3 regions of the Serratia sp. JSRIV002 genome follow, and region 3 is predicted to be linked to each of the others. Evidence: predicted binding sites of a transcription regulator. Region 3 holds the regulator's gene; each other region holds the start of a gene.

The links. Region 3 encodes sigma-54, which starts transcription at its own class of promoters, with help from an activator protein. Its sites were predicted from a motif close to GTTGGCACANNTTTCGCTNT; they were not measured.
Positions count from the first base shown of each region.
Region 1: the regulator sigma-54 is predicted to act here: its motif matches at 8,480-8,499, upstream of glnK (P-II family nitrogen regulator).
Region 2: the regulator sigma-54 is predicted to act here: its motif matches at 2,860-2,879, upstream of glnA (glutamate--ammonia ligase).

Region 1 is NZ_CP074143.1:1,428,436-1,439,159, reverse strand. It holds gene KGP26_RS06540 (hypothetical protein) at 311-664, shown strand; gene tomB (Hha toxicity modulator TomB) at 821-1,189, shown strand; gene KGP26_RS06530 (HHA domain-containing protein) at 1,240-1,443, shown strand; gene KGP26_RS06525 (LysR family transcriptional regulator) at 1,525-2,451, opposite strand; gene KGP26_RS06520 (adenine deaminase) at 2,589-4,376, shown strand; RNA gene ffs (signal recognition particle sRNA small type) at 4,451-4,547, opposite strand; gene KGP26_RS06510 (MGMT family protein) at 4,757-5,071, shown strand; gene KGP26_RS06505 (YbaY family lipoprotein) at 5,125-5,613, opposite strand; gene tesB (acyl-CoA thioesterase II) at 5,849-6,712, shown strand; gene amtB (ammonium transporter AmtB) at 6,766-8,052, opposite strand; gene glnK (P-II family nitrogen regulator) at 8,090-8,428, opposite strand; gene KGP26_RS06485 (SmdB family multidrug efflux ABC transporter permease/ATP-binding protein) at 8,702-10,480, opposite strand; gene KGP26_RS06480 (SmdA family multidrug ABC transporter permease/ATP-binding protein) at 10,473-10,724, opposite strand, start outside.
Region 2 is NZ_CP074143.1:5,978,001-5,988,724, forward strand. It holds gene yihX (glucose-1-phosphatase) at 9-599, opposite strand; gene typA (ribosome-dependent GTPase TypA) at 765-2,588, opposite strand; gene glnA (glutamate--ammonia ligase) at 2,959-4,368, shown strand; gene glnL (nitrogen regulation protein NR(II)) at 4,559-5,608, shown strand; gene glnG (nitrogen regulation protein NR(I)) at 5,619-7,031, shown strand; gene KGP26_RS28095 (YshB family small membrane protein) at 7,148-7,270, shown strand; gene hemN (oxygen-independent coproporphyrinogen III oxidase) at 7,318-8,691, opposite strand; gene yihI (Der GTPase-activating protein YihI) at 8,878-9,426, opposite strand; gene yihA (ribosome biogenesis GTP-binding protein YihA/YsxC) at 10,172-10,724, shown strand, end outside.
Region 3 is NZ_CP074143.1:5,364,465-5,375,188, forward strand. It holds gene kdsC (3-deoxy-manno-octulosonate-8-phosphatase KdsC) at 1-232, shown strand, start outside; gene lptC (LPS export ABC transporter periplasmic protein LptC) at 229-807, shown strand; gene lptA (lipopolysaccharide ABC transporter substrate-binding protein LptA) at 776-1,315, shown strand; gene lptB (LPS export ABC transporter ATP-binding protein) at 1,322-2,047, shown strand; gene rpoN (RNA polymerase factor sigma-54) at 2,098-3,534, shown strand; gene hpf (ribosome hibernation promoting factor) at 3,558-3,845, shown strand; gene ptsN (PTS IIA-like nitrogen regulatory protein PtsN) at 4,064-4,525, shown strand; gene rapZ (RNase adapter RapZ) at 4,655-5,512, shown strand; gene npr (PTS phosphocarrier protein NPr) at 5,509-5,781, shown strand; gene KGP26_RS25140 (aldehyde dehydrogenase family protein) at 5,822-7,315, opposite strand; gene KGP26_RS25145 (cupin domain-containing protein) at 7,336-7,701, opposite strand; gene KGP26_RS25150 (FAD-binding oxidoreductase) at 7,732-9,033, opposite strand; gene KGP26_RS25155 (response regulator transcription factor) at 9,133-9,900, opposite strand; gene KGP26_RS25160 (iron-containing alcohol dehydrogenase) at 10,187-10,724, shown strand, end outside.

The DNA of each region.
Region 1 (10,724 bases), 2.1 Mb from region 3:
AAGACTGCGGCTGAGGTAAACAGGGTAACGGGAAGGAAAGGCAGCATGGTTATCGCCAAAAATATTACGTAAATGTAATGATATAACATCACATAAATTGAAGATCCTCAAGTCGTTCAAGTGCCAATAATGCAACGGAACGTAACATTTCCAGGTTATCGAGCCGATGCTGCTGAGTGAGCGGCAGAACTATCGAGCGGTAAAAATCTCAAAGCTGGGTAAAAAAGCGTTAATCAGTGAAAAGTTTGCCCATCAAGGCTGGAAAAGGAGTAAGATAGAGGCATAGAATGTGATACAACCAGATATCCAAATGCTAGTAACGCTAAGCCGTTGTTCCGAAGTAGACACACTTTCTGTGAAACAATTAAGGAAAGTGGTCGATAATCAATTATCTGACTTGGTACCGGCGCTCACCAGTGGGCTAAGCTTTTACTCCGAGAATGCACGCTATGTGGAAGGCTCATTAGAAATTATTGAGATTAACTGCATCGGTAATAGCGAGTATTCAATGAGTTACCGCTATCAGTGGTCGATTTTTAACGCATGCCTGGATATCAGTGGTGACGAATACATAAATGATTCTGTCACTTTTACCGTGACGGAAAAGGGTTTGGTGTTTGAGGTTATCGACAACTCACGGCCATCAACCGCTGACGAATTGTAAGTTTCGGTAATAGTAACAGGCTAAATGGCAAAAAATGATTTATATTTAATATGCTGAAAGTTTATTAAGCCTGAGCTAAGCTTCACAACATATGATGTAAATCAATGTACTCACAGAGTGTTATCAACACCGAAATTAAGACTGACGGGGGATGATATGGATGAGTATTCGCCTAAAAGGCACGATATTGCTCAACTCAAATTTTTGTGTGAAAATTTGTACGACGAAGGCATCGCTACCCTGGGTGACAGCCATCACGGCTGGGTAAACGATCCAACGTCCGCCGTCAATCTGCAGCTTAATGAGCTGATCGAACATATTGCTTCGTTTGTAATGAGTTTTAAAATTAAATACATGGACGAAGGTGATTTATCGGAACTGGTCGAAGAGTACCTCGACGATACCTACACGCTGTTTAGCAGCTACGGTATTAATGACTCCGATTTGCGTCGCTGGCAAAAAACCAAGGCACGCACATTCAGATTGTTCTCAGGAGAGGGCGTCTGTACCACAATGAAAACTTAGGGGATAATTATCCTCAAATAAATTTATGGTTAATAAGACTAAAGGTTATCATGACAAAAATTGACTATCTGATGCGTTTGCGTAAATGCACCACGATTGAAACCCTTGAGCGCGTGATCGAGAAAAATAAGTACGAACTTTCTGACGATGAGCTAGAGCTGTTCTACTCTGCCGCCGATCATCGCCTGGCCGAACTGACCATGAACAAGCTATACGATAAAATTCCGGTCGCCGTTTGGAAATTTGTAAGATAATCAAAGTAGCCTTGCGTTGAGCCGATAATATTATCGGCTTCAATGGTCGCTCAGATTAAGCATTATCTTAAAAACTCAAGTTTACTTGCCCCTGAGTTGAAAATCGTGCAGTAGCAACTGGAAACAGTTTTCAATTAAAGGTGAGTGATTTTGTTTTGCGCTGCGCATAAGTGCCACAGTGCGGTTAAGTAATGGCTGTTGTAATTGAATAACGGTTAATTCTTCATCGTTTAAATGCGTCGTATAAAGCTGCGGCAAAATAGCCACCGCTAATTGTGACCGCACCAAACCATACAGCGTTTCCAGAAAATCGACCTGATAACGCGCCGTTAAGTTCAGACGATGGCTTTCCGCCAGTGCCGATACCAATCGACTGCTATTCCCTTTCGAAAATACCGCAATATCTCTGTTTGCCAATTGCCGCCAGGGCAGATGATATGGATCCGCCAAGGGATCGTCCCGGCGCATCACCGCCACAAACGGATCTTCCTGCAACGGATAAATCTCAAGCCGATCTGGCACCGAGCTGTCCAAAGCCCCTATGCCGAAATCTATCTGCCCATTTTCCAACTGTAGCAGCAGGGAATCATTGGTTTGATCGTGGAATTCTACGCGTAACCGCGGGAAATGTTGCGCCAGCAATCGCGGTACCGCAGGAAACAGCAGGTTGCTCACCGAAGGCACCAGACCGATACGTAACGTGCCATCCCCTCCGGCCAACATGACGCGCTGCATATCATCAAAGGTAGCGTGAGCCACATTCAGCAGCCGTTGCGCATGCGGCAGGATCGCCGTGCCTAGTTCCGTCAGGGTCACTGCAGAGGCCGTTCGATTGACTAACTTCCCGCCAAGCACGGTTTCGACTTGCCGCAGCGCACTGCTTAACGCGGGCTGGCTGATCGCCAGACGGCTGGCGGTATCAGTGAAATGTCGTAGCTGCGCCAGGGTTACAAAGTACTGAATTTGCTTGAGGGAAAGCGCGGGTAACCGTCGCCATGGCTCGGACATAGGCCTAACCTGCCAGGAAAAGAGGTAAACGTTTGCCACAGCATAAACGTTTCTTATCACACAATAAATTAAATCATCTGTGCAAAGCTTACGCCCCCGCCTACAGTAACTCCCTTACTCTTATTCCGGGGATTATCATGACCACCTTTTCTGTCAGTAACGGTGAACGCCAACGTGCCGTACAGGCTGCGCTGGGGAATACGCCGTTTGATCTCTTGCTGAGCAATGCCAACCTGATCGACATGGTCACCGGGGAAATCCGCCTGGTTGATATTGGCATTGTCGGCCCGCTAATCGCCAGCGTTCATCCTTGTGGTTCCTTGCCAACGGCACATCGGACGCAAGACCTGGCGGGAGCCTACCTTAGCCCTGGTCTGATTGATACCCATGTGCACGTTGAGAGCTCGCACCTACTGCCAGAACGCTATGCCGAGATCGTCGTCGCACAGGGCACCACCACCATCTTCTGGGACCCGCATGAATTGGCGAACGTGCTTGGCGTTGCGGGAGTGCGCTACGCGGTGGATGCCAGCCGCAACCTGCCTCTGCGGGTGATCTGCGCGGCGCCCTCCAGCGTGCCTTCGACACCTGGGCTGGAAATGTCAGGTGCCGACTTTGGCGGCAACGAGATGGATACCATGTTAGCCTGGCCCGAAGTGGGCGGCGTGGCGGAAGTGATGGATATGCACGGCGTGCTGCACGGCAGCGAACGAATGCAGGAGATCCTCAACGCCGGGCTTAACAGCGGCAAATTGATTGAAGGCCACGCGCGCGGTTTGAGCGGTCCGCAGTTGCAAGCCTATCTGGCCGCAGGCGTAACCTCCGATCATGAACTGACCTCTGCTGCCGATGCTCTGGAGAAACTACGCTCTGGGCTGACGCTGGAGATCCGAGGTTCTCATCCTTATCTGTTGCCTGAAATTGTTGCGGCATTAAAATCGCTGCCGCATTTCTCCTCTCAAATCACTCTCTGCACTGATGATGTACCACCCGATATGCTGCTGGAGAAAGGCGGCGTTATCGCCCTGCTCAATCTGCTGATTGAACACGGATTACCGGCTACCGATGCACTACGGATGGCTACGCTCAATGCCGCCATTCGCTTGCAGCGAAACGATCTTGGCCTGATTGCCGCAGGAAGGATCGCCGATCTGGTCGTCTTTGACTCCCTGGAATACCTCCAGGCCAGCCGGGTTTACGTTGCTGGTCAGTGTCTGGCAGAGCAGGGCAAAATGCTGGCTCCAGTACAAGCTACTCCAGGCGTATCCGCACCACGTGACACGCTCCATCTGCCACCATTGACCGCAGATGATTTCATCATGCGGGTTGCGTCCATTCGTCACGGACAGGCTACGTTGCGCCATATCAAAGGGGCGCGTTTCACCCAGTGGAATGAAACCACGGTAGAAGTCCGCGACGGCAAGGTACAGCTCCCGCCGGGATTCAGTCTGATTTGGGTACAGCATCGCCACGCCCGACACCCAGCCAAGCCTCAGTTGGCATTGCTGGAAGGTTGGGGCGAACTACGGGGGGCGATTGCCACCAGCTACTCTCATGATTCGCATAACCTGGTGGTGCTTGGCCGCGATCCTAATGACATGGCGCTGGCCGCTAACGCGCTGATCGCTACTGGCGGCGGCATGGCTCTCAGCCAGAACGGTGAAATATTGGCGCAGGTGGCCATGCCGATCGCCGGTATGCTTTCCGATCTTCCCGCCGCACAGCTGGCGCAGCAGTTTAAAAACCTGCGCGATCTGAGTGCCAAGGTTGCAGACTGGGAACCACCCTACCGGGTGTTCAAAGCGATTGAGGGCACCTGCCTGGCATGCAATGCCGGACCGCACCTGACGGATTTGGGCCTGACCGACGGCACAACACGCCAGATCGTTGATCCGCTGGTTGCCTGCTGGGAAACCCCGGCATAAACATCATATAGGTAAGGCATCGGCGGCTTGTCGGTGCTTTTATTGGGGGGGAGAAAGCTAGAAATTGGTGGAGGCCCTGCCAGCTACATCCCGGCACACACGTCACTCGCTACGGCTGCTTCCTTCCGGATCTGACCGAGTTCACCAGTTAGTGTTGCGGGAGAACCAACAGGGCCCCCATTGACGGCTTCTTGAATTGCGAAGCGGTGGGCATTATCGGTGATGGCCAGGCAAATAGCAAGCCAACCGGGAGCAACCGCTGTTTTCTTACCCATCTCCCCCTATCGCGCACTCGTTTGGATTGGTTACCAAGCAGCAATGTTGCTAAATTGTCAGGAGCGAAATATTCGCCGCCCAACTCATCACGCAGGAAGAGAGCCATGCAACCAGAAGACGCAACCTTCAGCCAGCGCGTATTTCATATCCTGGCCGCCATTCCTCCTGGCAAGGTCACCACCTACGGCGAAGTTGCACGGCTGGCAGGCTCACCCCGGGCGGCACGCCAGGTTGGCGGCGTATTACGGCGTTTACCAGAGGGCAGCACCCTACCCTGGCACCGGGTCATTAACCGCCACGGGCAGATCTCACAGCAGGGTGAAGATTTTCAGCGCCAACGGCAGGCGTTACTGGCAGAGGGAATTATTTTCGGCCCGCAGAGCACGGTTGATTTTGAACTGTATGGCTGGCACGGGTAAAAACACAGCCTTTGGCCAGGGGCGCAAAGGCTGAAAGATGCAGGCATTACTGCTTACGGAGCTGGGGTCGGAGTGACCTGAACCGGAACGTTTTGTACCGGTACCAGCAGCAGATCGGCCTGGGTCCCATTGCGGTTAATCACTTCCTGGATCGTGTCGGTGATAAACATCAACTGGCCATTCACCGTAATCGCCGCGCTCAGGATGATACGCGCATTAGGCTGAATGTCCGCAGGGTTATACGGTAGCGTAAAGCGGAACGGACTCTGCATACCCTCGGTACGTATCGCCTGCTGCGAAATCACTCGTGAAGGGGCATCAGCAAGTGATGCATCGGACAGGGTCACGGTCAGTACCGCATCCGGTGGCAGCGCGATACGCTGACGAATATTAACTGAGCCCTTGACCACCGGGCCTTGGATCTGCGTTTGCGAGGCCGCAGCGTTAGCCGTCTGCGTTGGCACATCCGCATTCTTGTGGGCACAGCCTGCCAGTGTGATCGTCAATGCAGCTGCTCCCCCTACCATTTGCCAGAGTTTCATGGGTCGGCCTCCTTTATTATTAGTTACATGTTAGTGGCTTAAACCACCACACTGATTAAACCTAGCACAAAATACTAACAACTGCCTATCGGACTAGACCTAAATAGCCCGAAGGGCTCATGACGCATGCCTCTGGCTGCAACAGCTTCCTTCGCCGAAATAACGCAATATATTGACGTCCTGCCATCATATTCAGCACACTGCGCAACATGATAACTAAAAGGATCGCCACTTTATGAGCCAGGCACTGCACAACCTCCTCGAACTGCTGGATTTGGAAAAAATTGAAGAAGGTTTATTTCGTGGCCAAAGCGAAGATCTGGGGTTACGCCAGGTCTTTGGCGGTCAGGTGGTCGGCCAGGCGCTGTATGCTGCCAAGCAAACCGTTCCTGCGGAGCGTATCGTTCACTCCTTCCACAGCTATTTCCTGCGCCCTGGGGATAGCAGCAAACCGATTGTTTATGACGTAGAAACCCTGCGCGACGGCAATAGTTTCAGCGCGCGGCGCGTTAGCGCCATTCAAAATGGCAAACCCATTTTCTATATGACGGCCTCTTTCCAAAGCCCCGAGCAGGGTTTTGAGCACCAAAACACCATGCCGGATGTTCCACCGCCGGAAGGATTGATGTCGGAGTCAGAAATTGCACAAAAGCTGTCGCATATGCTGCCGGAAAAGGTGCGCGACAAATTCATTGGCCCGAAGCCGATCGAAATGCGCCCGGTGAAATTCCACAACCCGTTGAAGGGCAGCGTGGAAGAGCCTTATCGCCATGTCTGGTTCCGCGCCAATGGCACCATGCCGGACGACCTGCGGATCCATCAGTATCTGCTTGGCTACGCCTCTGACTTCCACTTCCTGCTGACGGCGCTACAGCCGCATGGTGTCGGTTTCCTCGAGCCGGGAATGCAGGTGGCGACCATTGACCATTCAATGTGGTTCCACCGTCCGTTCCGCATGGACGATTGGCTGTTGTATGCGGTAGAGAGCACCTCAGCCTCAGGTGCCCGTGGCTTTGTGCGCGGCCAGTTCTACACCCGCGACGGTGTGCTGGTAGCCACGACAGTGCAAGAAGGCGTGATCCGCAAGCGCGATATTTAAATGAAAAAGGGGCGATGTTTCCATCGCCCCCTCAGGGTTTAATTCAACGTATTTTACTGGTTGTAAGCATTCTCGCCGTGGCTGTTCACATCCAGGCCTTCGCGTTCCTGCTCTTCCGGTACGCGCAGCCCCACCACGGCCCCGGCGACCTTAAAGGCGATAAACGCGGCCACGCTTGACCACACCAGCGTCACAACAACGCTCATCAACTGGACCCATACCTGATGCCCCATGGTAACGCCATCGGCATAGCCCGTTCCGCCCAGTGATGAGGCGGTAAAGACACCGGTCAACAGACAGCCAACGATACCGCAAACCCCGTGCACACCAAACACATCGCAGGTATCGTCTACTTTCAGCCATTTCTTCAGCGTAACCACGCCCCACAGACCAGCAATACCACCTACCAGGCCGATAATCAGCGCACCGCCTACACCCACGGTACCTGCCGCTGGCGTAATCGCAACCAGACCAGCGATACAGCCCGAGCAGGCTCCCAGCAGAGAAGGTTTGCCCCGTACGACCCACTCGGCAAAGGTCCAGGAGAGGATTGCACCGGCAGTGGCTATTACCGTATTGAGGAACGCCAGCGCTGCAATACCGTTGGCCGCACTGGCTGAACCGGCGTTGAAGCCAAACCAGCCGATATACAGGATCGAGGCTCCGGTAAATACCATCGGCAGGTTGTGTGGCTTGAAGGCCTCTTTACCATAGCCGGCACGTTTACCCAACAGATAGGCCCCCACCAGACCAGCGCTCGCGGCGTTGATATGCACCACGGTACCGCCCGCAAAATCCAACGCGCCGTCGGTTGCCAGGAAACCACCGCCCCAAACCATGTGCGCGATTGGCAGGTAGGAAATCGTGAACCAGATAGCGGCAAAAATAACCACCGCAGAGAAGCGGATGCGTTCGGCAAAGCCGCCCACCACCAACGCCACGGTGATACAGGCAAAGGAGCACTGAAACGCCACGTGGATCATCTGGCTAAAGGTGCCAGTCAGGCTATCTATCCCGATCCCTTTGAGCATCACCGTCTGGAAACCACCGAAGAACGCGTTACCTTCGCTGAACGCTAAGCTGTAGCCGTAAATGACCCACAGCACACACACCAGGGCAAAGGTGACGGTCACCTGAGTCAACATTGAGAGGACGTTCTTCGAGCGCAGCAGGCCGCCGTAAAACAGCGCCACTCCCGGTAAAGTCATAAACAGCACCAGCGCGGTGCAAATCATCATAAAGGCGTTGTCCGCCTTGTCTGCCACCGCCGGAGCGGCCAGAGCCAAAGAAGGAACCAGGGTTACCAAACTCAGGCCCAACGTGGATAACAGTCTTTTCATTATCAATCCATCCCCATTCAGTTGACTGAGCCTGCGATCACAGAGCCGCTTCGTCGGTTTCGCCGGTACGAATTCGAATCACACGTTGCAATTCAGCAACGAAAATTTTGCCGTCACCGATCTTGCCGGTGTAAGCCGCCTTGCTAATCACATCAACCACTTCATCCAGTTGGTCATCGGCAATAGCGATATCAATTTTGACCTTAGGTAAGAAATTGACGCTGTACTCCGCCCCGCGATAGAGCTCGGCATGACCCTTCTGGCGGCCAAAGCCTTTGACTTCGGTTACGGTCAGCCCCTGAATACCTACAGAGGATAAGGCTTCACGCACGTCCTCTAACTTGAATGGTTTGATCACCACGGTAACCAGCTTCATATTGCCTCTCCACGATTAAGCCCAAAAACTTACCCCCGGTACGAGTCATATAAAGCAAAGGCTGTGCCACAAATTATTTTTTATTTAAATTCAATTGATTATATAGGAACACCCACAACCAGAGGCCAGCACTGGACGAAAGCAGAGATCGCAGCCGGAAGATTGCGCACTTTTTTGGTGCATTACGCGTTGGGAAAGTGCAGTAGGAGGGAGTTGAAAAGCGCTATTGCCTGTTGGTGGTGCGGGCTCCTGGAGCGGAGCCCTTGCTTAAGATTATGCGGGCTGAGTTTCGTCGCGCGTCGTGGCTGCCAACTCTTCACCCACCAGTTGTAGCTGATACATTTGGTAGTAGCGACCCCGCTGTGCCAACAACTGCTGATGGTTCCCCTGCTCCACGGCATGACCGCGATGCAGTACCAGAATAGAGTCGGCATCCACAATGGTTGAAAGGCGGTGGGCGATCACCACCAGCGTCGTCTGCTCGCGGATCAGCCGTAGGGCGCGTTGGATCGCCTGCTCGGTGCCGGAATCTATATTGGCGGTCGCTTCATCCAGGATCAGGATCTGCGGTGCCTGGACCAACACACGCGCCAAGGCCAACAACTGCTTCTGTCCTACGGACAGATTATTCCCCTGCTCCCCCAGGCGCGTATGGATGCCCTGTGGGAAGCTATGCACCAGTTCACCCAGTTGCACCGTTTCCAGCGCCTGCCAGACCGCCTCTTCACCGATAGAGCGACCAAGCGTGACGTTCGCCAGCACCGATTCCGCCATTACCACCGGATCTTGCTGCACCATGGCAATGCCTTGGCGCAGGGTACGATGTGAAAGGCTGGACAACGGGCGGCCATCCAGACGAATTTCCCCTTCGCTCAGCGGGTAATAGCCCATCAACAGGTTAGCCAGGGTGCTCTTTCCGCTGCCGGTATGCCCCACCAGGGCAACAAAACCCCGTGACGGCACCTGCAACGAGATATGTTGCAGCACTTTTTTGTCGCTGCGGTAGGCAAAACTCAGGTCGCTGATATCAATACGGCCGCTCGCCAACGGGCGATCGTCACTGCCATAGCTCTGCTGGCTGCGATCCATCAGCTCGAAAATACGCTCACCGGCCACCACGGCCTGCTGCAAAATCGATTGCTGGGCGGTCAGCTCAATCAACGGTTCGTTCAAACGGCCAAGATAGTTGATGAAGGCATACAGCACCCCCACGCCAATCGCGCCTTCACCGCTGAAGCCAAACAGCATCAACAGGCCACATAGCACCAAGGCAGAGAACAGGCTAAGCAGTGGCCGTAACAGAAAACCATCCAGGCGCAGCGTCTGCATCCGGGCGGTGTAATGCGAGCGGCTGGCCGCACTCATGCGCTCGCCAAAACGGATCTGCTGACGGAACTGCTGGATCACCCCCATGCCGCTGATCACTTCGTTGAAGCCATCGTTGATATCCGCCAGGTAGCTACGCATCCGCCGCACGATCGGCGTGCTGTAATATTGATAGATCCCCATCACCACCATCACCGCCGGGAAAATGCAGATCGCCACCAGCGCCATGCGCCAGTCCAGGCTGAACATCGCCACCAGCATCGCCCCGATCAGCGCCGCACTTTTCAGTACCGTGGACACCACCATCACATACAGATCTTTGATCACTTCGGTATCGTTGGTCACCCGCGAGATCAATTGCCCAACAGGCTGGGTATCAAAGGCGCTCAGCGGTTGGCGCAGGGCTGCATCCATCACATCGGTGCGTAACCGTTGTACCACCCCGACCGCCACCCGATTAAACAGGATGGCCTGGAAATAGTGCAACGCCGCAGCAAGCAGTTCCAGCAGGATATAAGCCACCGCCAGGGAGCTGACGATCATCAGCGGCAGCTGTCCTTTGGCAACGTAGTTATCAATAAAGTAGCCGATCAGAATTGGCCCAGCGACTTCCGCAGCCGCCGCTACCCACAACATCAATACCGCCAATCCCAGGGGTTTACGATAAGGCGAGCCATAAGCCAGCAAACGTTTCAGCGTTGGCCACATAGTTTGTATCTTACTCATCGGCCAAAACCTCCTCGGAGCTATCAGGAGCCTCATCCAACGCCGCTTCCAATTGCTGATAACGATACATGTCGCGATACCAGCCAGGCTCACTAGCCAATTTCCCATGCTGCCCGCGCTGTACCACCGAGCCGTGTTGCATTACCAGGATTTCGCTGGCTTCCGTCAGGGCCGAAAGGCGGTGCGCGCTGATGATCACCGTGCGGTTTTGCCCCCAACTGCGCAGGTTATGCAGGATCTGGTG
Region 2 (10,724 bases), 610 kb from region 3:
TACGGTGATTATTGAGCAAAATAAGCTGGCACAACCTGGCGATCGATGACGTGCACCGCCTTGATCCCCAGCGCTGCGGCTGCTTCTACGTTCGCCGCCACATCGTCAAAGAATACCGCCTGATCCGCCGGAGTGTTTTCCGCCTTCAGTACGTGCTGATAGATGTTGGCATCGGGTTTGCGCATGCCTAGATCCTGCGACAGATACATGTGGTCGGCCGCTTCAGCGACCTGAGGGTAATGCTGAGGCCAATAATTGCAGTGCAGACGGTTGGTATTCGATAACACCACCACGCGATGCCCTTCGTTGCGCAGACGGTGCATAATCTCGATCACTTCAGGGCGCAGGGCGACAAATACCGCCTGCCAGCCGGTGGCAAACTGCTCGAAGCTGAGCGCTATCCCCATCTCTTCACAGAGCTTGGCCGCAAAGTCTTCGTCGCTAATCTCGCCGCGCTCGTGCTGTTGGAATACCTCACCCATGCTAAAACGTTCGGACAACGTCGCCAGCGGTGTGCCGCTCAGGTTGCTCCACACGCCCAGTACACGTTTGAAATCGATATCGACAATCACATTACCTAAATCAAAGATATACAGCATAGTCCTCTCCCATGGGCCAGTGAGATTTCACTGTAACGGGAAAAGTTAAGGCTGAACAGGGAGCAGTGTGAAAAGCGCATGGCGCGCCGCAGAAAGGGGGAAAGACAGAGGAAAAAACTCAGGGCGCTGTGACACGCCCTAAGTATTGCGGATTAAATCGGCGAATTAAGCTTCTTTAGGACCGCGGTTGGCACGCTTACGATCGTTTTCCGTCAGGTGACGCTTACGGATACGGATCGAGATTGGCGTCACTTCTACCAGTTCGTCATCATCGATGAATTCCAGAGCTTGCTCCAGAGACATTTTGATGGCCGGAACCAGGGTAGTCGCTTCATCGGTACCCGATGCGCGCATGTTGGTCAGTTTCTTACCGGTCAGGCAGTTCACGGTCAGGTCGTTAGAACGTGAGTGGATACCGATGATCTGGCCTTCATACACTTCAGCACCGTGGCCCAGGAACAGCTTGCCGCGATCTTGCAGACCGTACAGAGCGAACGCTACCGCTTTGCCCTGGCCGTTAGAGATCAGCACGCCGTTCTGACGCTGGCCCACTTCGCCCGGACGCACATCGTCGTAGTGGCTGAAGGTGGAGTACAGCAGACCGGTACCAGAAGTCATGGTCATGAATTCGTTACGGAAGCCGATCAGGCCACGGCTTGGGATCACGTAGTCAAGACGCACACGGCCCTTGCCATCTGGATCCATGTTTTTCAGGTCAGCTTTACGCTCACCCATCGCCTGCATCACAGAACCCTGGTGCTGTTCTTCGATATCCAGCGTCACGTTCTCGAACGGCTCTTGCTTGCGGCCATCGATTTCACGGAAGATAACTTTCGGACGGGAAACCGCCAGTTCAAAACCTTCACGACGCATGTTTTCGATCAGAACCGACAGGTGAAGCTCACCACGGCCTGAAACACGGAATGCGTCAGCATCTTCGGTTTCTTCAACGCGCAACGCCACGTTGTGTACCAGTTCCTTGTTCAGACGCTCAAGGATTTGGCGTGAAGTCACGAACTTGCCTTCTTTACCACAGAACGGTGAGGTATTGACGTTAAAGAACATGCTTACGGTAGGTTCATCAACCGACAGTGCTGGCAACGCTTCAACCGCGTTCACATCACAAATGGTGTCAGAGATGTTCAGCTCGCCCAGGCCGGTGATGGCAACGATGTCGCCCGCTTCGGCAACGGTGGCTTCGATACGTTCCAGACCCATATGGGTCAGCACTTTACCGATTTTACCGTTACGGGTTTTGCCTTCGCTGTCGATCAGGGTGATCTGCTGGTTAGGCTTCACTTTACCACGCTTGATACGGCCGATGCCGATAACGCCCACGTAGTTGTTGTAGTCCAGCTGCGAGATCTGCATCTGGAAAGGTGCTTCCAGCTCAACCTGCGGCGCAGAGACGTGATCGACAATCGCCTGGTACAGCGGAGTCATGTCTTCGGCCATATCGTTATGGTCAAGACCAGCGATACCCATCAATGCGGATGCATAGATGATTGGGAAGTCGAGCTGTTCGTCGGTAGCGTCCAGGTTAACGAACAGGTCGAAGACCTGATCCACAACCCAGTCAGGACGCGCGCCAGGGCGGTCAACCTTGTTGATTACCACGATCGGTTTCAGACCATTAGCAAACGCTTTCTTGGTCACGAAACGGGTTTGCGGCATTGGGCCATCCATTGCATCCACAACCAGCAGCACCGAGTCGACCATTGACATCACGCGCTCTACCTCGCCGCCGAAGTCGGCGTGTCCTGGGGTGTCTACGATGTTGATGCGGTAGTCTTTCCAATTAATGGCGGTGTTTTTTGCGAGGATGGTAATCCCACGCTCTTTCTCCAAATCGTTGGAGTCCATTACGCGTTCTGTCGCTTCTGAACGCTCTCCGAAAGTACCGGATTGTTGCAGCAACTTGTCAACCAGGGTGGTCTTACCATGGTCAACGTGGGCAATAATGGCGATGTTACGCAAATTTTCGATCACAGCTTTGCCTCAGGCATTAGAAATAGCGCGCTATTGTACACGTATTAAGCGAGGTACTAAACAAGATCACAACACTCTCTTATAAACAACTGTGTACAGGCTAGTTTGTGATCCCTTTCACGGTGCAAAAAGCAGCAATCGATGATGTTTTGCACCATTATAGTGCCCTACCCCAGGTTATTTGCACCACCATAGTGCATTGCATCGCTAATGGTGCATACTGGCAATGAGCAAAACCCGCACAAACCGGCGATTTTTTCGCTTTTTAAAAGTTGGCACAGTTTTCGCTTTAGTCTACACAAGGCAAAACAGGCCAGTTACACAGATTCGTTCCACGACGATGACAACGATAAATCCGGGAGAGTTAAGTATGTCCGCTGAACACGTTTTGACGATGCTGAATGAGCATGAAGTGAAATTCGTAGACCTGCGTTTCACTGACACCAAGGGTAAAGAGCAACACGTTACCATCCCTGCTCATCAGGTAAATGCCGACTTCTTCGAAGAAGGTAAAATGTTTGACGGCTCCTCAATCGGTGGTTGGAAGGGCATCAACGAATCTGACATGGTCCTGATGCCAGACGCCAGCACGGCGGTTCTGGATCCGTTCTTCGAAGAATCTACCCTGATCATTCGTTGTGACATCCTCGAGCCAGGCACCATGCAGGGCTACGATCGTGACCCACGCTCAATCTCCAAGCGTGCTGAAGACTTCCTGCGCTCTTCCGGCATCGCCGATACCGTGCTGTTCGGGCCAGAACCAGAGTTCTTCCTGTTTGACGACATTCGTTTCGGTAGCAGCATCCGTGGTTCTATGGTTGCTATTGATGATATCGAAGGTGCCTGGAACTCCAGCACCAAACTCGAAGGCGGCAACAAAGGCCACCGTCCAGCGGTCAAAGGCGGTTACTTCCCAGTGCCACCGGTCGACTCTTCACAGGACATCCGTTCTACCATGTGTCTGACCATGGAAGAAATGGGCCTGGTGGTTGAAGCTCACCACCACGAAGTGGCAACCGCAGGTCAGAACGAAGTGGCTACCCGCTTCAATACCATGACCAAGAAAGCCGACGAAATCCAAATCTACAAATACGTGGTTCACAACGTGGCTCACGCATTTGGCAAAACCGCGACCTTCATGCCAAAACCGATGTTCGGCGATAACGGCTCAGGTATGCACTGCCACATGTCACTGTCCAAGAACGGTACCAACCTGTTCGCTGGCGACAAGTACGGCGGCCTGTCTGAAATGGCGCTGTTCTACATTGGCGGCATCATCAAACACGCTAAAGCGATCAACGCCCTGGCCAACCCGACCACCAACTCCTACAAGCGTCTGGTCCCAGGTTACGAAGCGCCGGTTATGCTGGCTTACTCTGCCCGTAACCGCTCTGCGTCTATCCGTATCCCAGTGGTTGCCAGCCCGAAAGCGCGCCGTATCGAAGCTCGTTTCCCGGACCCAGCGGCTAACCCATACCTGTGCTTCGCTGCACTGCTGATGGCTGGCCTGGACGGCGTGATCAACAAGATCCACCCTGGCGATGCCATGGATAAAAACCTGTATGACCTGCCGCCGGAAGAAGAAGCTGAAATTCCAAAAGTGGCTGGCTCACTGGATGAAGCAATGGCCGCACTGAACGAAGACCGTGAATTCCTGACCCGCGGTGGCGTATTCACCGACGACGCGATCGATGCCTACATCGAACTGCGTAAAGAAGAGATGGATCGCGTGCGCATGACGCCACACCCAGTTGAGTTCGAACTGTATTACAGCGTTTAAGTCATACCCGCGCTGTCTACGGATGGCGCGTCCTAAGTATTAGTAGCCGTTTTTTTGTTGCCGTGGAAACTTTTAGCCCATCTTCGGATGGGCTTTTTTCTCCACCGTATATTCTGCAAAACTATTTCATACCGTGATGGTTGCGGATGGAGTAGGATGGATGCACTAAAAAGGTGCAGGAGACTGCTGTATGGCAACCGGCAAGCTGCCCGATGCTGGGCAGATCCTCAATTCTCTCATCAACAGCATTTTGCTGTTGGATGACACACTGGCGATCCACTACGCCAACCCGGCGGCACAACAGCTGCTGGCACAGAGTTCTCGTAAACTTTTCGGTACACCGCTGCCCGATTTACTTGGCTATTTTTCGCTGAATATCGATCTGATGCGTGAGAGCCTGCATGCTGGCCAGGGCTTTACCGATAACGAAGTGACCCTGGTGGTCGACAGCCGCGCCCATATCCTCTCCCTGACCGCTCAGGCGCTGCCAGATGGCTTTATTCTGCTTGAGCTGGCCCCAATGGACAATCAGCGTCGCCTCAGCCAGGAGCAGTTACAGCACGCCCAACAGGTTGCGGCTCGCGATCTGGTGCGCGGCCTGGCGCATGAAATCAAAAATCCGCTCGGCGGTTTGCGGGGTGCCGCGCAGTTGCTGGCCAAAGCTTTGCCAGACCCTTCGCTGACGGAATACACCAAGGTGATCATCGAACAGGCCGATCGGCTGCGTAATCTGGTAGATCGCCTGCTAGGGCCACAGCGCCCCGGCCAACATATTACTCAGAGTATCCATCAGGTCGCGGAGCGAGTCTTCCAATTGGTGTCGTTGGAGAAACCCGATAACGTCACGCTGGTGCGTGATTACGACCCTAGTCTGCCTGAGCTGGCGCACGATCCCGATCAAATCGAGCAGGTGTTGCTCAATATCACCCGCAACGCGCTGCAGGCGCTGAGCGAAACCGGTGGCACCATCACGCTGCGCACGCGTACCGCGTTTCAGATCACCCTGCACGGCACCCGCTACCGGCTGGCGGCACGGATCGATGTTGAGGATGACGGCCCGGGCGTACCGGCCCAGTTGCAAGACACTCTGTTCTACCCAATGGTCAGCGGCCGCGAAGGCGGTACCGGCCTGGGGTTATCCATCGCCCGTAATCTAATCGATCAGCATTGCGGAAAAATTGAATTTAACAGTTGGCCAGGTCACACCGAATTCTCGGTTTTCCTGCCTATTCGCCAGTGAGGTTTGTGCTATGCAACGAGGGATAGTCTGGATCGTCGATGACGATAGCTCCATCCGCTGGGTGCTAGAGCGTGCGCTCACCGGAGCCGGGGTGAACAGCGTCACCTTCGACAGCGGCAATGCCGTGTTGGAAGCATTGGCCACGCAAACTCCCGACGTGCTGCTATCAGATATCCGCATGCCGGGTATGGATGGCCTGGCGCTGCTCAAGCAGATCAAACAGCGTCACCCGATGCTCCCGGTCATCATAATGACGGCACATTCGGATCTGGACGCGGCGGTTAGCGCCTATCAACAAGGGGCATTCGATTACCTGCCAAAACCCTTTGATATTGATGAGGCCGTTGCTCTGGTAGAACGTGCCATCAGCCACTATCAAGAGCAGCAGCAACCCGCTCGCAGCCAGCCTGCCAACGATCCTGTCGCCGATATTATTGGTGAGGCCCCGGCAATGCAGGATGTGTTCCGCATTATCGGCCGCCTGTCACGTTCCTCCATCAGCGTGCTGATCAACGGGGAGTCGGGAACTGGGAAAGAGCTGGTCGCCCATGCGTTGCATCGCCACAGCCCACGCGTCAAATCTCCGTTTATCGCCCTGAACATGGCCGCGATCCCCAAAGACCTGATCGAATCTGAACTGTTCGGCCATGAGAAAGGGGCGTTTACCGGCGCCAATCAGATCCGTCAGGGCCGTTTTGAACAGGCCGACGGTGGTACGCTGTTCCTGGATGAAATCGGGGATATGCCGCTGGATGTGCAAACCCGCTTGCTGCGCGTATTGGCGGATGGTCAGTTCTATCGCGTGGGTGGCTATGCGCCGGTAAAGGTAGACGTGCGTATCATTGCCGCCACGCACCAGAACCTGGAGTTGCGCGTTCAGGAGGGCAAATTTCGTGAAGATCTGTTCCACCGCCTGAACGTGATCCGCGTACATCTGCCGCCGCTGCGTGAACGCCGTGAGGATATTCCGCGCCTGGCGCGCTATTTCCTTCAGGTGGCTGCGAAAGAGTTGGGTGTGGAGGCGAAGAACCTGCATCCGGAAACCGAAACCGCCCTCACTCGCCTGCCGTGGCCAGGCAACGTACGCCAGTTGGAAAACACCTGCCGCTGGCTGACCGTGATGGCCGCCGGGCAAGAAGTGCTGATCCAGGATCTGCCCTCAGAGCTGTTTGAAACCGCCGCGCCGCAAGCCAGTAGCCACGGCTTACCGGACAGTTGGGCCACGTTGTTGGCACAGTGGGCCGACCGCGCGTTACGTTCCGGTCATCAAAACCTGTTGTCCGAAGCTCAGCCGGAAATGGAGCGCACTTTGCTCACCACCGCGCTACGGCATACCCAGGGGCACAAGCAGGAAGCTGCCCGCCTGTTGGGATGGGGCCGGAATACCTTAACGCGTAAGCTGAAAGAATTAGGGATGGAGTAAGAGAGGGGCGCTAGATGATTAAAAATACAATCCAGCGCACAAAAAACCAGCGATTTAAGGCTTTTACCGGATATGCGACAGCAGTATGATCGAAACGCAAACTCAGGAGGCTTTTGATGCTGGATACACTCATCGTCTTTCTTACCCAAGGCGCAGACGTCGGCTCTGCCGTCAGCCATTCACCGCAGGCGGCCGTTGCCACGGTGTTGTGCGCCGCACTGATCAATTTCTTCAGTTAACAGGGCGCAGCACGCTGCGCCCCTACACATCCACCTTGGTGTTGGCGTCAGATAACCCGGGAAAACTGTTGGGCGCGGGCCTGTTTACGCAGGTAGATATCGAAGCACATGCAAATATTACGGATCAGCAAGCGCCCACGAGGCGTGACGCGAATGCCATGCTCATCGCGCTCCACCAGCCCGTCACGTTCGAACGGCGCCAGTAATTCCAGATCGGCGGCAAAGTAATCCGCAAACGCAATGCCGTATTGCTGCTCAATCGGTTGATAGGCCAGTTGGAAATTACAGATTAGCGTCTTGATCACATCACGACGCAGGCAGTCATCTTCCGTCATCGCCAGGCCACGCCACAAGGCGTTCCCCTGCTCTTCCACGTTAGCGTAATACACCTTCAGCTCTTTCTGGTTCTGCGCGTAGCTGTCACCCAGCATGCTGATGGCAGAAACCCCCAGGCCCAGCAGATCGCTGTCCCCTTGGGTGGTATAACCCTGGAAATTGCGGTGCAGTTTGCCTTCGCGCTGGGCAATGGCCAGCTCATCGTTCGGCCGGGCAAAATGGTCCATACCGATAAACTGATAGCCCGACTCCGTTAGCGAAGCGATGGTTTGCTGCAGAATATCGAGTTTCTGCTGGGCGCTAGGTAGATCGGCGTCCTTGATTTTACGTTGGGCAGCAAACAGGTTCGGCATATGGGCGTAGTTAAATACGCTCAGGCGATCCGGGTTCAGCTCCGCCACCCGTTGCAGGGTGAAGGCAAAACTCTCTGGCGTCTGCTTCGGCAGGCCGTAAATCAGATCGATATTGGTCGAGTTGAAGCCAAGCGCTTTAGCCCGGGCGATCAGGGCAAAAATGAACTCTTCATCCTGCTCGCGGTTAACCAGACGCTGCACTTCTTTATTGAAGTCCTGCACTCCCATGCTGAGGCGGTTGAAGCCTTCGGCACGCAGGTGGTCCAGCACGTCCAGCTCGATTTCACGCGGGTCAACTTCGATCGACATCTCCATTGCTGGCTGGAAATCAAAGTGCTGGCGTAGCATGGCGACCAGCCGACTGATTTGCTGCTTATCCAGATAGGTTGGCGTACCGCCGCCCCAATGCAGTTGGCTGACCTTGCGGCCGGCAAACAGAGGGGCACGAGCGATGATTTCCCGCTCCAACACGGCCAGGTATTCATCGGCCTTGTGAGTCTGGCGTGTGACCAGCTTATTGCAGCCGCAGAAATAGCAGAGCTTATGACAGAAGGGAATATGGACATACAGCGACAGCGGGCGCTCAGGGTAGCGCGTAGCCGCGCGTTGGAACGCAGCTTCGTCATAGCCCTGGTTAAACTCCAGCGCCGTGGGGTATGAAGTATAACGCGGGCCTGAATAGTTATATTTTTGGATCAGGGCCAAATCCCAGACAATGGTCTGTTCTGACATGCTTGCTCACTCCTTCCGATATTTTTTCCTACCGGGCCGGGAAATGGGCAGTTGTCTACGCTGTCTGGCCGCGGAAGCGCTGCGAAAACGCGTTTTGCGCTTCGACAGCCGCCACAGTTTACCGAATAACCACAGTAGATAACATGTCAACAGTAGGGCTATTGCCGGGATCAGCCACATAACCGCTTAAAATACGTCTTTCGGGTTACCGCCTTTCAGCAGTTTCAGAATATCTTCCTGCTTCTCTTCCTGCTCTTCGTCGTCTTCATCACCCAGTTCGATGCCCAGCTGTTCCATCAGCGCATCAATACGATCCAGGGTTTGATCAACGTACGCCTGATCTTCCGCGCTCAGCGTGGCGCCTTCATCCAGGCGATCCAGCAAGGCATCCAGACGTTCATCGTTTTCCAGCTTGGTCAGTTCTTCTTCTGGCGTGAGGCGCGGTTTTTCTGCCTTCGGTTTTGGCTGTGGCTTGGTCGCCTTCACTTTAGCGTCGACCACCAGCGCAACCGGCACTTTACTGCCGAGACGAGGATCTTTGGGTTGCGCGCCAGTTTTATTTTTCTGGTTGGCAGACTCAACCTGGGTACGTGAACCGGAAGCCAGGCCACGGCGCTTTTTCAGGCGCTTGCGCTCGCGCGCTTCCTGATCGAGCTCCACACGACTTTTCTTTTTACTTTTTGACGTCGCCGCGCTGCTGCGTGGGCCGCGAGGTGCTTTTGATGGCTGGTTCATGGCTTTTACTCTTAGGTATGTAGATCCAGTATAGAATTGCTATACGGTTGCGGCGGAATCTAGCAGAAAGCAGACAAAGAAAAAAGGCGGCAGGTTAAAACCTGCCGCCTATTTCGCACCTTCACTCGAAGGATATTCCTGCTCCGCGCTCCATGCGCACACTCAACATCCCGGTTTTTCCATCTGCGATAACCGCGCTCCCTGCTACTACGTCTTTCATCCTGAAAGAAAAAATCATCCGTGCTGCGATCCGTTCGCTTCCACTCTTCCTGAGTGCGCTTCCCGCGGGCGTCCCAATTGCAGTCACTTCATCATCCGTGTACTATTCGTGCGCTCCGGCACCAATAGTTTCAATTCCATCTGACATCATCCTGGTACTCATTACACTGCCTGTGTATTCCCTGAGATTTTTCACCCTTCCTGGATGTTCCTGTTTCCTTGGCCTCCTGCCTTGCAACCTACTTTACGCTTTTATGGGATGTGCTCAAGATACCTACAGGTGGCTTACGACGATCTTTTACTTAACGAAATTACAATGCCCTGTTTTATAACAAATAAAATATTTACAGCTTTCGAATAAAGCGACATTACCCCCAATTCGAATGGTCAATGTCTCACACGGCGGTCGACCTTTTGCCACAAGGGCTCAGTGGTTAAAACGCTTAATAACCGAGAAACACACCCTTTTAGCGCTGATGCAGTTATAATCGCCCACCAGATAGCCATCCTCACGGAGACGAAAATTTTGACCAGCAAGAACTACAATTACCATGTGACCCATTTCGTCACCAGTGCACCCGATATTCGCCACCTACCGGGGGATGAAGGTATTGAAGTTGCGTTCGCCGGCCGTTCCAACGCCGGTAAGTCCAGCGCACTGAATACCCTGACCAATCAGAAAGGCCTGGCACGTACCAGTAAAACGCCGGGGCGTACCCAGCTGATTAACCTGTTCGAGGTCGAAGAAGGCATTCGCCTGGTCGACCTGCCAGGCTATGGCTATGCCGAAGTGCCGGAAGAGATGAAGAAGAAATGGCAGCGGGCGCTGGGTGAATATCTGCAAATGCGTAACTGCCTGAAAGGCCTGGTGGTGCTGATGGATATTCGTCATCCGCTCAAAGACCTGGACCAACAGATGATCCAGTGGGCCGTCGACGTTGGCACGCCAGTGCTGGTCCTGCTGACCAAGGCCGATAAGCTGGCCTCTGGTGCCCGCAAGGCACAACTCAATATGGTGCGTGAGGCCGTGCTGCCATTTATGGGTGATATTCAGGTGGAAGCCTTCTCGTCACCGAAAA
Region 3 (10,724 bases):
ACTGTCCCTGATGCCAGATGAAATCGCCTACATCGGCGACGATCTGATCGACTGGCCGGTCATGGCCGAAGTCGGTCTGGCCGTCGCGGTGGCCGATGCGCATCCATTATTGTTACCTCGCGCCCATTATGTCACCCGTATCAACGGTGGTCGTGGTGCGGTGCGCGAGCTGTGCGACCTGATCCTGCTGGCGCAAAACAAGCTGGAGGACGCCAAAGGGCTGTCAATATGAGTAAAACCAAACTTTGGATCACCCTCTTGCTGACCGTGATCGCGCTGGCGCTGATTGGCTGGAACATGGCCGATTTCAGCGATGACGACAATTCGGTACCGGTCAACAACCAAGACCCGACCTATCAGAGCCAGCATACCGTGACCGTGGTATACAATCCGGCCGGGCAGCTAAGCTATAAGCTGGTGGCAGAAGAGGTTAAATATTACACCGCTGATGAGTTAAGCTGGTTCACCCAGCCGGTGATGACGCTGTTTGATGAGCATGCCGTGGCCACCTGGTCAATACGCGCCGATCGCGCCAAGCTGACCAAAAACCGCATGCTGTATCTGTACGGCCACGTAGAGGTGAACAGTTTGACAACCACCTCACAGCTGGAAAAAATTAAAACCGATAATGCCCAGATTAATCTGGTCACCCAGGACGTTTCTTCCGATGATGAAGTCACCCTGTTCGGCACGAATTTCACCTCTAACGGCATGAAAATGCGTGGTAATCTGCGGAACAAAACCGCTGAGCTGATTGATAAGGTCAAGACCAACTATGAAATTCAGAACCAAAAGCCAACTCCGTAATCTGTTGATCGTCAGCCTCGTTTTGACCGCCAGCTCCCCCGCATTGGCGTTGAAATCCGACTCTGACCAACCGGTAAGTATCGACTCGCTGAAACAGTCGCTGGATATGCAGAGCAACGTCAGCACCTTTACCGACAACGTGGTGATCAAGCAGGGCACCATCGAGATCAAGGCCGATAAGGTCGTGGTCACGCGCCCGGGTGGCGATCAGAACAAAACCTATATTGAAGCGTTCGGCAATCCGGTAACCTTCTACCAGATGCAGGACAACGGCAAGCCGGTGAAAGGCCATGCGCAGAAAGTTCGTTACGACGTCGCGCCGCAGCTGATCACCCTCACCGGCAACGCCTATCTGGAACAGCTCGATAGCAACGTGAAGGGCGACCGTATTACCTATCTGGTGCCACAGCAGCAGATGCAGGCGTTCAGCGATAAAGGCAAACGCGTGACCACGGTTCTGGTGCCATCACAGTTGCAAGACAAAAACGGTCAAAAGAAGAGTAACTAATTACTTATGGCAACACTCATCGCAGAAAACCTGGCGAAAGCCTACAAAGGCCGCAAAGTCGTTGAAGACGTGAGCCTGAAAGTGAAATCTGGCGAGATCGTCGGCCTGCTGGGGCCAAACGGTGCCGGTAAGACCACCACTTTCTACATGGTGGTCGGCATCGTTCAGCGCGACGCCGGGCGCATCGTGATCGATGACGAAGATATCAGTATCCTGCCGCTGCACGCCCGCGCACGCCGCGGTATCGGTTACCTGCCGCAGGAAGCCTCTATCTTCCGCCGCCTGAGTGTTTACGACAACCTGATGGCGGTGCTGGAGATCCGCAACGATCTCACCAGTGAGCAACGCAACGATCGGGCTATCGAGCTGCTGGAAGAGTTTCATATCTCCCACCTGCGTGACAACCTGGGCCAATCGCTTTCCGGTGGTGAACGCCGCCGCGTGGAGATTGCCCGTGCGTTGGCCGCCAACCCGAAATTTATCCTGCTGGATGAACCTTTCGCCGGGGTTGACCCGATTTCCGTTATCGATATCAAGAAAATCATCGAGCACCTGCGCGACAGCGGCCTTGGCGTGCTGATCACCGATCATAACGTGCGCGAGACGCTGGACGTGTGCGAACGTGCCTATATCGTCAGCCAGGGCAAGCTGATTGCCCACGGCACGCCGGACGCCATCCTGGCCGATGAGCAGGTGAAACGCGTTTATCTGGGCGAAGAGTTCCGCCTGTAGGTTCCAGCGGCAGGCCAACAGGCCGCCGTTAACGGAAGTAGCAGAAGATTATGAAGCAAGGTTTGCAACTCAGGCTCAGCCAGCAACTGGCCATGACCCCCCAACTTCAGCAGGCGATCCGCCTGTTGCAGCTGTCCACGCTTGAGCTCCAGCAGGAGATCCAACTGGCGCTAGAGAGCAACCCGCTGCTTGAACAGACCGAAGACCAGCACGAAGAGATCGACACCAAAGAAAGCGTCGAGACCGAAGGGCTAGACACCCGCGAAGCGCTGGAACAGAAGGACATGCCCGAAGAGCTGCCTTTGGATGCCACCTGGGATGAGATCTATACCGCGGGCACCCCGTCCGGCACCGGTACCGACTATGGCGATGACGAACTGCCGGTCTATCAGGGCGAAACCACGCAAACGCTGCAGGACTACCTGATGTGGCAAGTGGATCTGACACCGTTCTCTGACACCGATGCCGCCATCGCCACCTCGATCGTCGACGCCGTCGATGACACCGGCTATCTCACCGTACCGCTGGAAGACATTCTGGAGAGTATGGGTGACGATAACGTGACGATGGACGAGGTCGAAGCGGTATTGAAGCGCGTACAGCGTTTTGATCCGGTCGGCGTCGCGGCGCGCGATCTGCGTGACTGCCTGCTGATCCAGCTTTCCCAGTATGCCAAAGACACGCCCTATCTGGCTGAAGCACGTCTGATCGTCAGCGAGCATCTGGATTTGCTGGCCAACCACGACTTTCGCAGCCTGATGCGAACAACTCGCTTAAAAGAAGATACACTGAAAGAAGCGATGGTGTTGATCCACTCGCTCGATCCGCGCCCTGGGCAGTCGATCAATACCGGTGAATCCGAGTATGTGATCCCGGACGTGCTGGTGCGCAAGGTACAGGACAAGTGGGTGGTAGAGCTTAATGCAGACAGCATCCCACGGCTGAAAATCAACCAGCAATATGCGGCACTGGGCAACACGGTGCGCAACGATGCCGACGGCCAGTATATCCGCAGCAATTTGCAGGAAGCGAAGTGGCTGATCAAGAGCCTGGAAAGCCGGAACGACACGCTGCTCAAGGTGACCCGCTGTATTGTCGAACAGCAGGAGGCGTTCTTTGAACAGGGTGCAGAATTTATGAAGCCCATGGTGCTGGCGGATATCGCCCAGGCCGTGGAAATGCATGAATCGACAATCTCACGCGTGACGACGCAGAAATTCCTGCATAGCCCGCGTGGTATTTTCGAATTGAAGTATTTCTTCTCCAGCCATGTGAATACCGACAGCGGTGGCGAAGCCTCCTCTACGGCGATCCGGGCGTTAGTGAAGAAATTGATCGCGGCGGAAAACCCTGCCAAACCGCTTAGCGACAGCAAGCTGACCACCATGCTTTCCGATCAGGGGATCATGGTGGCGCGGCGCACCGTTGCCAAGTACCGAGAGTCTTTGTCCATCCCGCCGTCCAACCAGCGTAAACAGTTGGTTTGACCTCTATAGAGAAGGAAGACATTATGCAGCTCAACATTACCGGACACCACGTCGAAGTCACCGAACCAATGCGTGAGTTCGTCAACACCAAGTTTGCCAAACTCGAGCAGTATTTTGACCGCATTAACCAGGTATATGTCGTACTCAGTGTGGAAAAAGTGCAGCAGATTGCGGAAGCAACGGTGCATGTGAATGGGGGCGAGTTGCACGCCACCTCGGAAAAAGAAGATATGTATGCCGCAATTGACTGCCTGATCGACAAACTGGCGCGTCAATTGAACAAACATAAAGACAAACTAAAGCAACACTGACATTCTGGGCCGTTATGCGATGCGTAATGGCCCACATCGTAGTCGCATTGGCTACACGGCAACCCTCGGCGCAGCACCTGTATAGGTATGCGCCGATAAGCCATCAGGGTTAAACAGGCGAAAAACCGTTTCATGAAGGTTATCAGCGCAAGCCTGCTTTCCAATGGTAAAGCAGGCTTGCAATAAAGCGACAGGACGCGGTTTTAAGTGAAGATGAGATGAACAACGAAATAATGCAATTAAGCTCGGTGTTAAACATCGAGTGCACCAGAAGCTCGGTACACTGCACCAGCAAGAAACGGGCTTTGGAAATTATCAGCGAGCTGGCGGCCAAGCAGCTCAACCTACCTTCGCAGGTGGTGTTTGACGCAGTACTCACCCGGGAACGTATGGGCAGTACCGGTATCGGCAACGGTATCGCGATCCCACACGGCAAACTGGAAGAGGACACTTTGCGGGCCGTTGGCGTGTTTATCCGCCTTGAGCAACCTATCGCCTTTGATGCCATTGATAATCAACCGGTCGATCTGCTGTTCGCCTTGCTGGTACCGGCCGATCAATGTAAAACTCACTTGCATACGCTGTCGCTGGTTGCCAAACGACTGGCCGACAAAACCGTGTGCCGCCGCCTGCGCGCAGCGCTGAGCGACGAAGAGCTGTATCAGATCATCACCGAGTAACCAGCGGCTGGCGTGACTTTCCGCCATGAAAACGCTACTGTTTTACTTACGATATATCCGGGCCGTGGCCCGGATAATAGATCCTAACGGTGGCGATGAGCGCCATTGAGATGCCAGGGGAGTTACCACATGGTGCTGATGATTGTCAGCGGCCGTTCCGGTTCGGGGAAATCCGTCGCCTTGCGGGCGTTGGAAGACATGGGTTTTTACTGCGTTGATAACCTGCCCGTGGTGTTGTTGCCACAGCTGGCCCAGACGCTGGCCGAACGTAATAGCTCCGCTGCGGTAAGCATCGACGTCCGTAACATGCCGGAATCGCCGGAAGTGTTTGAATATGCAATGACCCAGCTGCCGGAGAGCTTCACGCCGCAGCTGCTGTTCCTTGATGCCGATCGCAACACCCTGATCCGCCGCTACAGCGACACCCGTCGCCTGCATCCTCTCTCTGCCAAGAACCTGTCGCTGGAAAGCGCGATCGATGAAGAAAGCGATCTGCTTGAGCCACTGCGTTCCCGTGCCGATCTGATTATCGATACCTCGGAAATGTCGGTGCACGAGTTGGCGGAAATGCTGCGTACCCGTCTGTTGGGCAAACGCGAACGCGAGCTGACGATGGTGTTCGAATCCTTCGGCTTCAAGCACGGCATTCCTATCGATGCCGATTACGTGTTTGACGTACGCTTCCTGCCAAACCCGCACTGGGACCCTAAACTGCGCCCGATGACCGGCCTGGATAAGCCCGTGGCCTCGTTCCTCGATCGCCATACCGAAGTGCACAACTTCATCTACCAGACTCGTAGCTATCTGGAACAGTGGCTGCCGATGCTGGAGACCAACAATCGCAGCTATCTGACCGTCGCCATTGGCTGTACCGGCGGTAAGCACCGTTCGGTGTACGTGGCTGAACAGTTGGCGGATTATTTCCGTTCACGCGGCAAGAACGTGCAATCCCGTCACCGCACACTGGAAAAGCGTAAACAACAATGACGGTCAAGCAGACGGTTGAGATCAAGAACAAGCTGGGCATGCACGCCCGCCCGGCTATGAAGCTGTTTGAGCTGGTGCAGAGTTTTGACGCCGAAGTGCTGCTGCGTAATGACAGCGGCACCGAAGCGGAAGCCAGCAGCGTGATCGCGCTGCTGATGCTGGATTCCGCCCAGGGCCGCCAGATCGAAATTGAAGCCACCGGGCCGCAGGAAGAACAGGCACTGGCAGCGGTGATTGAGCTGTTTAATTCAGGCTTCGACGAAGATTAACGGGAGCGGAGATCCTCCGCCCCTAAAAAAACAACGGCAATCAGTATCTGACCATCACCGATTTCAACTCGGTATAATGCTCGATAAACGCGCTGCCGAACTCTCTGCCCATCCCCGACGATTTCACCCCACCGAATGGCAACGCCGGATCGAGGAATGTGTGCATATTGATCCACAAGGTGCCCACTTCAATCCGCGGGATCATGCGCATCGCCTTGCTGAGATCGTTGGTCCACAGGCTGGCGGCCAGGCCATAAGGCGAATCGTTGATCATGGCGATCATCTGCTCTTCATCCTCATAGGCCAGGAAAGTGCCCACCGGGCCAAAGGTCTCCTCACGCATTAACGCATCATGCGGCCCATTAGCGCGGATCGCCGTCGGCGCAACAAAGAAGCCTGGACCTGCCAACGCCTGACCGCCGCAGACGATCTGGCTGCCATCAGCCCGTGCCTTGTCAAACAGCGCCAGTACCTTGCGGTAATGCGCCTCGTTGGCCAATGGCCCCACTTCGGTACTCTCATCCAGCGGCGAGCCCACCTTCATGGCCGCCAAGCGCTGCGTCAGCTTTGCCAGTACCTCATCGATATGGCTGGCAGGCAGGTAGAAACGCTCTGCTGCGGCACAGATTTGACCTTGGTTCAGGTAGCCCGCCTCGATAATACCGTCGACCATCTTGTCGACCGAGACGTCCGCCAGAAACGCGGCGGCATTCTTACCCCCCAGTTCCAGCGTGGTACGCACAATCCCTTGCTCCATCGCCGCTTTCCCCACCGCGATCCCGGTAGGCACCGAGCCGGTGAAGGTCACTTTGGCACAGCGCGGATGGGCGATAAGCATAGGGCCAAGGCGTGCGCCTGAACCGTTGATCACGTTGAGTGCACCAACCGGGATGCCCGCCTCCGTTGCCAATTCCGCCACCCGCAGCATGGTTAGCGGCGTATACTCACTCGGCTTGAGCACTACCGTACAGCCACAGGTGAGCGCCGCAGCCAGCTTCCAGATGGCGATCATGATCGAGAAGTTCCACGGAATGATGCCGACCACCACGCCCAACGGCTCACGCCGGGTGAATGCGCTGTATTGCTCCCCCTGGAAGGAAGGCAATGAAACGTTCAACGTTTCCCCGCTGATTTTGCTCGACCAACCGGCAAAGTAGCGCAGGAACTGCGAGGCCATATCGATTTCCAGCCCGCGAGACAGCTGAATGGTTTTGCCGGAACACAGGCTTTCCAGCTGCGCCAGTTCCTCACGATGGGTTTGCAGCAGATCGGCCAGGCGCGTCAGGCAGTTGCCCCGCTCCAAAGGGGAAACCTGTGCCCAGCTACCGTGGAAAGCGTCAAAGGCCGCCTGCATCGCCGCGTCAACTTCAGCCTGGCCGCCTTCATTCACCTGCGCGATGGCCAGCCCGGTTGCCGGGTTAACCACCGCAAACCTTTCTACGCCTGCTCCAGCCACAGCTTGGCCGTGAATGTAATGGCCCTGCTGGCGGTCCAGAAAGGCCGTGACCTGTGGCAACAGTGTGATATCCGTCATCATATCGCCCTCCTTGCGGGTTAGCCTTCGACAATCGCCAGATAGTGCTTCACAAAACGATCGGAGGTGATTTCCCAGCGCACCGGGGTGCCCTTCTCAACAAACCAGGAATCTCCGGCCTGATACTTTACCGACTCGCCGGTGTTCTCATTGGTCAGCGTTGCCGTGCCTTCCCATACCGTGGCATGTTCCGCAAACGGGTATTCCATCACGAAGGTGCCACGGGTACAGCTGAAGATACCGCAGTTGAGGTTGTCCGTTGGCGCGCCAAAAATCATCGCCACGCCGACGTTGGGTTCACCGGCGACCACCGTGGCCCCCAGGTTGCTGACGCTGCCAATTTGTTGCAGTTCTGGTAGCGCTTGCTTAAGCAGTAATGGTTTCATGATTTTTTCCTGTTAGATTAGTGGTCAGAATTAACGACGCCCCTTCCAGTAGCCGGAAGTCTGGTGCCAAACCTTGCCCGCGGTGGTCATCACACGGCGCAGCTTGTCTTTGCCAAAAATATCCACGTGCGGGATCGAACTCATCAGGTCATAGCGATCGGATCCCTCACTCATTCCTTCCGCCAACACCTTGCAAACGATATGGCTCGGTGTCACCCCAAAGCCGGAATAGCCCTGCACGTAAAACACGTTATCGTGCTGCGGCAAAGTACCGATCTGCGGGAACAGGTTGGCGCTGCAACACAGCGGCCCGCCCCAGGCCAGGTCGATCTTCACGTCCTTCAGATACGGGAAAACTTTCAGCATCAGGTTGCGGTTCCAGGCCTTCAGGTCTGAAGGAATATATTCGACCAGCCGGGTAGCGCTGCCGAACAACAGGCGGTTCTCGTTAGTGACGCGGTAATAGTCGATCACCGGCCGGATATCGCTGTAAGCCCCGCGGATCGGACTGATCTGGCGGATCAGCTCATCAGACAGCGGTTCTGTCGCCAACTGGAAGGCGTAGGTATTGATGGTCTTTTTGTAGATAAAGGGATCCATGCCGTTGAGGAAGCCGTTGCAGGCCCACAGCATCTTGTTGGCGCGTACCGATCCCATGGCGGTGCGCACGGTAATACGCGGGCCGTATTCCACATTCAGTACGTTGCTGTTTTCGAAGATTTTCACCCCGTAACCACTCAGCGCCTGCGCCTCTCCCAATAGCAGGTTGAGAGAATGAACGTGGCCACCCCCCATGTGTTTCAGCGCACAGGTATAAGCATCAGACCCCACCACCTGCTTCACTTCGGAGCCGGTATAGAGCTCGATCTCTTCATCCGGTGAGACCGCTTTGAATTCTTTGAGCCAGGAACGCAGGGTCTTTTCCTGCCTGGCGTTGCTGCCGAGGTAGCCATAACCAAAGCAGAAATCGGCGTCGATGGCGTACTTCTTAATCCGCTCGCGGATAATCCCGGCACCGAGATTGCTGATCTTGAAGATGGTTTCTAACCCTGCCGGACCAACGTGGCGTTTGATCTTCTCCAGATCGTGGCCGATCCCGGCCATCACCTGACCACCGTTGCGACCCGTTCCGCCGTAGCCCAGATGGCGGCCCTCCAGAATAGCGATATTGGTGATGCCTTTTTCCGCCAGTTCCAGCGCCGTGTTAATGCCGGAGAAGCCACCGCCGATGATCACCACGTCAACATCCAGATCCTCTTCCAGCGTGGGGAAGCGCAGATCGTATTTCTTGGTCGCCGCGTAGTAGGTTAACGATTCGATTTGATTATTCATTGCTGCACTCCCTTTACCCATTGCCTTAGCCTGGATTATCAGCAGAGCATGGACGGGCGGCTATGTCCCTTTAGGGATATTCGCAACACTTTTTTAACATTATGCCGTACGGCGCAGGGGTGCACTCAAGAACAGGCTGAACAACTCAGCCTGAGAGCCAATATTCAGCTTGCCGTAAATATTCTTGCGATGATTTTTTACCGTACCCAGGCTGATAAACAGCCGTTCGGCGATCTGCTGCGATCCGTTGCCGCTCAGGATCAGATCGACGATCTCACGTTCACGCGGGCTTAACGCATAGCGCGCCTGGGCTGCGCTATCTAGCAGCGGGGCAGAGGGAGTGGGCACATTAGCCGCGACCACCACTTCCCCATGCAGCCGTGCCACGCTTTTTACCAGCGTCAACGCGCCACGCAGGTCAGCCAGTTGGGGATAACGCACGCCGACCGTTTGCCGGGCCGAGCCAAAAAATATGCCTAGTCCGCGTTCCGGCGTCAGTTGCAGCAACACGCCAGCCTCGTCGTGCCAGCCGGTTTTACGGTAAAAGTTACGGTAGTAATCCGTCTGGTAAAAACCACAGGGAGCCAGTTGCCGCAGCGTAAACACATCGCCATGGCCGCCGCCGTTCAGCGCCTGGTAAAAGGGATCTTCAAGGTAAGCACCCTGCTGGTAAATCTGGTTTACCGCATCGCTGTTTTCTTTCTCGGTTTTCATCAGGCAGCGCGGTGCCTGACCATATTCGAAGGCATAGACGATGGCATTATCAAAGGCGAAAAAGCCCTCTAGATAACCCAGCAGGCTGGCATAGAATTGGCGGGTAGCGACTGCGTCGATCACCGCCGATAATCTTTCGACCTGAATACTCATTTCGCCCCCACAATCATTAATAAATTAACAATCAACCTTTCCCAACGAATCAGTGACCGACATTGGGCCAATAGGCTATAAAAAGCATTCAATTGGCCAGAATGCAAGGGTATTGCTGTTTACATGTTAATCAAATCACAAGTTAGGTCCTAACAACGATTACCCACACAATCCGAGTTGGTTAATATCTTAACAATTTCGTGTTATACGGAGGAAAAGCGTTGGTTTGCCCAGGTAGGCTGAACTATGCTGTGGTTTCAATGCCCAAATGCGCCAAGGAGAGAGCATGACCACTAGTCTGATGATCGCCAACCGGCAGGCCTGGTTTGGCAAGGGCAGCATCCAGCACCTGATCCCACTGCTCCAGGCAGAGCCGCAAACCACGCTGCTGTTCACCTGCCGATCGTTCCTTAACGGTACCCTCTATGCTGAACTGGCCCCGGTGCTGACGCCGTTGCTGGTAGGCAAAGAAATTGTCGCCCATGAGGGCTCCCCGCAAGAAATCGACCAATGGGTAGCACGCTGGCGAGGCCAGGTGCAAAGAGTGGTAGCCATCGGCGGAGGTAGCGTGCTGGATGCCGCCAAGGCGTTCGCTGCCCTGATCCAACACCCGCTGCCAACCCTGCGTTACATGGAAAAAGTGGGTGACAGCAAAATCAGTGGCGCAACGCTGCCGTTGATTGCCATCCCCACCACCGCAGGCACCGGTAGCGAAGTAACCCAAAACGCAGTGATCACCGATACTCAGGTCACCAAGGTGAAAGCCTCTTTGCGGCATAATAACTTTGTGCCACAGGTGGCGATCCTCGATCCTGACCTGCTGA